One region of the Kluyvera huaxiensis genome, then DNA from elsewhere that is predicted to be linked to it. Evidence: predicted binding sites of a transcription regulator. Region 1 holds the regulator's gene; the other holds the start of a gene.

The links. Region 1 encodes PhoB, which activates phosphate uptake and scavenging genes when phosphate is short. Its sites were predicted from a motif close to CTGTCATAAAACTGNCNNAT; they were not measured.
Region 2: the regulator PhoB is predicted to act here: its motif matches at 1,429-1,448, upstream of uvrB (excinuclease ABC subunit UvrB).

What each region holds. Positions count from the first base shown of each region.
Region 1 covers NZ_JBEFLV010000011.1:91,804-95,228, forward strand. Annotated here, with positions in the region: gene sbcC (exonuclease subunit SbcC) at 1-71, opposite strand, end outside; gene sbcD (exonuclease subunit SbcD) at 68-1,270, opposite strand; gene phoB (phosphate response regulator transcription factor PhoB) at 1,461-2,150, shown strand; gene phoR (phosphate regulon sensor histidine kinase PhoR) at 2,172-3,425, shown strand, end outside.
Region 2 covers NZ_JBEFLV010000003.1:130,899-134,323, reverse strand. Annotated here, with positions in the region: gene uvrB (excinuclease ABC subunit UvrB) at 1-1,196, opposite strand, end outside; gene bioD (dethiobiotin synthase) at 1,812-2,489, opposite strand; gene bioC (malonyl-ACP O-methyltransferase BioC) at 2,482-3,237, opposite strand; gene bioF (8-amino-7-oxononanoate synthase) at 3,221-3,425, opposite strand, start outside.

The DNA.
Region 1 (3,425 bases):
TGGGTAAAATCGATTTTCCACTCGCCTTTCAGCGAGTTGAGGTTTTTCAGGCGCAGGCTGAGAATTTTCATGGCTGTTGCTCCTCGCCAAGGCCGTGTAGCGTTTCATTAAATAGCACTTCTAAGCGCTGCTGTTGCGGCTCCTCCAGCGTTTCCAGCGCCAGACGGCGGTGGAAAACCTCTTCGACGCTGAGCTCGCTTAAAGTTTCACGCTCCTGACTTGCCAGAATACGCTGGCGCTGTTCGCGGCTGCGGCGTACCAGCAGCACCTCGACCGGTAGGTCATCGGTGATAACCTGAATTTTTCGCTGAATATCATGCAGGTATTCGTCGCTGGTTATCTCAATGTCAACCCACGTTGCCGATTCGCTATCCGCATCTCGCCACTCGGCCAATTGCGCGCTGATGCTGTCAAAATCGCCCTTAATCACCGCCAGCGGCTGTGTGACCGGGACCACGAGCGGCGTGACTTCATCCAGCTTGCCGTCAGCAAACGTCACCAGGTTAACGCTTTTGCTCTTGCCGGTTTCATCAAAGCTCAGAGCGATTGGCGAGCCGCTGTAGCGGATATGCTCGCTGCCGCCGATTTTCTGCGCCCGGTGAATATGCCCCAGCGCGATATAGTCGGCGGGCGGGAAGTTTTGTGCCGGAAACGCATCCAGTGTGCCAATATAAATGTCGCGTACCGCGTCACTTTTGCTGGCACCAACGGTGGTCAGATGGCCGCTGGCGATAATCGGCAGCCTTTGATCGGCGCGCAGTTCACAGGCCTGCTGGTACTGCTGTTGATAGTAATCCGTGATGCTTTCCAGCACCTGGCGCACCTTTTCGCTGCCGGAAAGCCCGGCCTGGCTGGTAATGATGTCGCGCGGACGTAAAAAAGGCACCGGGCAGAATACCGCCCCGGGCGCGCCATCGCGCTGGTTTAAGATAAACGGCTCGTGACCGGCGCTGGCAATGACCGTGGTGTTGAGAAACGAAAGGATATCGCGTGATTCGTTAAGCGTGGCAACCGAGTCATGGTTGCCCGCCAGCACCACCAGATGGCAGCCGGTTTGTTGCAGATTGACCACAAATCGGTTGTACAGCTCGCGCGCATAGCTCGGCGGCGAACCGGTATCGAAGATATCGCCTGCGACAATAATGGCATCGACTTTTTGTGCTTCAGCGGTGGTCAGAAGCCAGTGCAGGAAAGCGTCATGTTCGGCGGCTCGGCTCTTGCTGTAGAAGTTCTGGCCAAGGTGCCAGTCCGATGTGTGGATAATGCGCATAGCGGTTCCGTGAAAGATGACGTAAAGGTGATTATAAACATTCACCTGGGCCAGGGTCGATGCGTGAGATAACGTTGTGTCATAAATGATAAAACGCGATCATCTAACGGTCATGTTTTTCATAAATCTGTCATAAATCTGACGCATAATGACGCCGTATATAATACTGATGTCTAAAACAGGGCAAATAATGGCAAGACGTATTCTGGTCGTTGAAGATGAAGCGCCGATCCGTGAGATGGTGTGTTTCGTGCTGGAACAAAACGGTTTTCAGCCGGTGGAAGCGGAAGATTACGATAGCGCTATCAACAAGTTGAATGAACCCTGGCCCGACCTGATTTTGCTCGACTGGATGTTACCGGGTGGTTCAGGGCTGCAATTTATTAAACATCTCAAACGTGAAGCGCTCACCCGTGATATACCGGTAATGATGCTAACGGCGCGCGGTGAAGAAGAAGATCGTGTCCGTGGCCTCGAGACCGGGGCGGATGATTACATCACCAAGCCATTCTCGCCAAAAGAGCTGGTCGCGCGTATCAAAGCGGTGATGCGCCGTATTTCACCGATGGCGGTGGAAGAGGTGATTGAGATGCAGGGGCTGAGCCTTGACCCTACCTCGCACCGGGTGATGACCGGTGAAAACCCATTGGATATGGGACCTACCGAATTTAAGCTACTGCACTTCTTTATGACGCATCCGGAACGTGTCTACAGCCGCGAACAGCTGCTGAATCACGTCTGGGGAACCAACGTCTATGTTGAAGACCGTACCGTTGACGTGCATATTCGTCGTCTGCGCAAAGCGCTGGAACACAGTGGTCATGACCGCATGGTGCAAACCGTTCGCGGCACGGGTTATCGTTTTTCCGCCCGTTTCTAATTTTTGACAGGAGTGTGACCCGTGCTGGAACGGCTGTCATGGAAAAGGCTGGCCCTGGAGCTGCTGTTATGTTGCCTCCCGGCCCTGGTGCTGGGAATGGTATTCGGCTATCTACCGTGGTTTTTACTGGCGGCGGTGACCGGACTGCTGGTCTGGCATTTCTGGAATTTACTGCGGCTGTCCTGGTGGCTATGGGTTGACCGAAGTATGACCCCGCCGCCGGGACGCGGTAGCTGGGAGCCTCTGCTGTACGGGCTAAACCAGATGCAGTTACGTAATAAAAAGCGCCGTCGCGAACTGGGTGGGCTTATCAAACGTTTTCGCAGCGGTGCCGAATCGCTGCCGGATGCGGTGGTGCTGACCACGGAAGAGGGGGCCATTTTCTGGTGTAATGGCCTGGCCCAGCAGCTGCTGGGACTTCGCTGGCCCGACGATAGCGGGCAAAACATTCTTAACCTGCTGCGTTACCCCGAATTTACCCAACACCTCAAAAAACGCGATTTCCTCAAACCGCTGCACCTGGTGCTCAACAGCGGGCGCCATCTTGAGATTCGTGTGATGCCCTATACCGACCGTCAACTGCTGATGGTGGCGCGTGACGTCACGCAAATGCATCAACTGGAAGGCGCGCGCCGCAACTTCTTCGCCAACGTCAGCCACGAACTGCGTACCCCGCTGACCGTGCTGCAAGGCTATCTGGAGATGATGCAGGAGCAGGTGCTCGAAGGGATGCCGCGCGAAAAGGCGCTGCATACGATGCGCGAGCAAACTCAGCGTATGGAAGGGCTGGTTAAACAGCTGCTGACGTTATCTAAAATTGAAGCCTCGCCGGTGCTGACGCTCAATGAAAAAATCGATGTGCCGTTGATGCTGCGGGTGGTTGAGCGTGAAGCGCAAACGCTGAGCCACAATAAGCACCAGCTTCATTTCGATATTGACCAGAATCTCAAGGTACTGGGTAATGAAGATCAGCTCCGTAGCGCGATGTCGAACCTGGTCTATAACGCGGTGAATCATACGCCGGAAGGCACGCTTATCACCGTACGCTGGCAGCATGCGCCGCACGGTGCGTTGTTTAGCGTCGAGGATAATGGCCCGGGCATCGCCCCTGAACATCTGCCAAGGCTGACCGAGCGCTTTTATCGCGTTGATAAAGCGCGTTCCAGGCAGACGGGCGGCAGCGGTCTGGGGCTGGCGATTGTTAAACATGCGGTGAATCATCACGACAGTCGATTAGACATCACCAGTACGCTGGGGAAAGGATCGTGCTTTAGC
Region 2 (3,425 bases), on a different contig from region 1:
TAGTTACCCGGCGTCGCCGATACGTAGATAGTCTGCGGTGCCAGCGCTTCAAACTCTTCAAATTTTAGCGGGCGGTTATCCAGCGCTGACGGCAGGCGGAACCCGTACTCTACCAGCGTCTCTTTACGTGCCCTGTCGCCGCGATACATACCGCCAATTTGCGGAATAGTGACGTGCGATTCGTCAATAACCAGCAGACCATCGGCCGGCAGATAGTCGAACAGCGTCGGCGGCGGCTCGCCTGGTCCACGGCCAGAAAGGAAGCGTGAATAGTTTTCAATGCCCGAGCAGTAACCAAGCTCATTCATCATTTCAAGGTCAAACTGGGTACGCTGACTGAGACGCTGCTCTTCCAGTAGCTTGTTGTTGTCCAGCAGCACTTTGCGTCGTTCCGCTAGCTCAACCTTAATCTCTTCCATCGCCTGCACGATACGTTCGCGTGGCGTCACGTAGTGGCTTTTCGGATAGACCGTATAGCGCTGCAGGGTAGATTCGATATGCCCAGTCAGCGGGTCGAACAGCGACAGCCGCTCGACCTCTTCGTCAAACAGCTCCACGCGCAGCGCGATGTCGTCTGATTCCGCCGGGAAGATATCGATAACCTCGCCGCGCACGCGGAAGGTGCCGCGTTGGAACGCCTGGTCATTACGGGTGTACTGCAGATCCGCCAGGCGGCGCAAAATGGCCCGCTGATCGATAATGGTGCCCACCGTCAGATGCAGCATCATTTTCAAATACAGGTCTGGATCGCCCAGACCGTAAATAGCCGATACCGACGCCACCACGATGACATCACGGCGCTCAAGCAGCGCTTTGGTCGCCGACAGACGCATCTGATCGATATGTTCGTTAACGGCGGAATCTTTTTCGATAAAGGTATCGGAGCTCGGAACGTAGGCTTCCGGCTGGTAGTAATCGTAGTAAGAGACGAAATACTCGACCGCATTCTCCGGGAAGAAGGCTTTCATTTCGCCGTACAGCTGCGCCGCCAGCGTTTTATTCGGTGCCAGCACCATCGTTGGCCGCTGGAGATCGGCAATGACGTTAGCCACGGTAAAGGTTTTACCCGACCCGGTTACGCCCAGCAGAGTCTGGTGCGCCAGGCCGTCTTCCAGCCCCTCTTTCAGACGTGCAATGGCAACAGGCTGGTCGCCTGAAGGACTAAACGCAGAATGTAACTTAAAGGGTTTACTCATGGACAACGCTACCTGATGACTGATGGCCGGGCTGGAGATTAATTCTACTCGCCGCTTGCGGAATTGCCAATAAAAAATACTGGATATAAAACCAGTGATGCATTATCGTATTTCGTGTACTCATGGCGATAACAGGCAAGAGCGGCTGAAATTTATCCTCTGACCAGATAAAAAACCAGCCATAAAGGGTTATCCCCAGAACATTTTCTCTTTTAACATTTGTCAATATAGGTCATGAAAGTTTTATGGCAATTCACAGCACTTTTTGTGACGCCATTGCTTTTATTTATCTTATTGATAATAAATGAAAACATGCAAAAGATGCGTTTCGCGTCAATTCAGGCGAAAGCCGCATGCTCTCTCGTTTACCGCAAGTTTTCTAACCCTAATACACAGGGTTATCCACAGGAATAGTGGATAACTACCTCCAGCCCCTATCCCCCGCCACCCGGCGATTTGCGCAACATGGACGAAAAGCCACGGCAAATATTTTTTTTCCTGCTGATTTTGATATTTATCAGCGAAAAGACGTAGCTGTATTAGGGAAATTTTGCTCGATTCTTTTACGTTTTCTGCGGGTTAGCGCTTACGAATGAAGATAACCCGCAAACAACGTCAGAGGGCGGTCAGTGAAAGATAGTGCCCCAGCGGTTGAGTCTCTACTGCGTCGCCCAGCCATGGAATTTCACCGAGCATAGGGGCTGGTAGCATTCGCTGGAGCGTACTGAGGTATTCGGCATGGCGACGCCCAGGCGGCGTCACATCATTAGCAATCCAGCCCGCCAGGCGCAGCCCAGCCTGTTGTACCGCCTGTGCGGTCAGCACCGCATGATTAATACATCCCAGCTTGATGCCAACCACCAGAATGACCGGCAGTTGTTCCATTTTGACCCAGTCGGCCAACGTCAGCGTCGGTGACAGCGGCGTAAACCAGCCGCCCGCCCCTTCCACCAGCACCCAGTCCGCCTGCGCTTCCAATGTACGTAATCCTGCCGAGAGCACGCTAGCTTCAATGGGACGCCGCTCATCGGCACTGACGATATGCGGGGAAGTTGGCTCTGCGAAGGTGTATGGGTTGACCGCATCATAATCAAGCGGCACCACGCTGTTACGCTGGAGCGCCAGCGCATCGCTGTTGCGCAATCCCTCTGGCGTCATTTCGCTGCCGGAGGCCACCGGTTTATAGCCCGCGGTGCGCCGTCCAAGCAAACGGGCTGCCTGCAACAGTGCGGTGCTGGCGACGGTTTTCCCCACTTCGGTGTCGGTTCCGGTTACATAGTAGCGCTCAATCACGCGTAATCACTCCTGTAAAAAGATGGTAAGTCAGCGGACATTCGCCCGCCTGCGACGGCCATGCCAGCTGAAGTTGCTGCAACCTGCCGCGCGTTAATGGCTGACTGCTGCGCCCCTGATGGAGGTGCGTCGCGCCAATTCCCTTCAGCGAGCGCATGGCGCTTAGCGCATCGGGGAACGGCAGTGTGATAGAGGTTGATGTTTCCTGATAGCGATAGCCTGCCAGCGCATCGCGTAGCGCCTCTTCCGGCAGAAAGCGGTTAGCATGCGGATGGCTGTCGATTGCGCGCCAGGCCTGATTGAGCTCCGGCAGAGAGCCTGCCGTCAGGGTGGTAAATGCCAGCGTTCCGCCGGGGCTCAGCTGACGGTAAAGCCCAGCCAGCGCCACGCGGATATCGCTGCACCACTGCACTGCCAGATTGCTCCACACCAGCTCAAAACCACCTTCCGGCAGCGGAATATCTTCGATATCGGCCTGCAAATAGCGATCTGCCGCCTGATGATGTCGCGCTTGTTGCAGCATGTCGTCAGAAAGATCCAGCGCGGTGACATAGCTCCCTCGCTCACGCCAGTAGCGACTGTAGCTGCCGGGCCCGCATCCGGCGTCCAGCACTCGCGCGAACGACGGCGATGGAAGCTGGGCCAGCAGATGCGCCGCGCTCAAACGCTGCAGCTCATCATGCTGGTGGTAATGGGCCGCCGCACGGCCAAACGCCGCGGCCACCGCCTGTTTATCCACGCTCGCCATGCAGCACCTCCAGCAGATGCGCAATATCCTGCGGCTCATGCGCGGCGGTGAGCGTCAAACGCAAACGCGCGGTGCCAGATGGAACCGTCGGTGGACGGATCGCCGTCACCCAACAGCCCTGTTCGCGCAGTCGGTCAGCCAGCTGCAGCGTACGCTGATTATCGCCGACGATAAGCGGCTGAATGGCG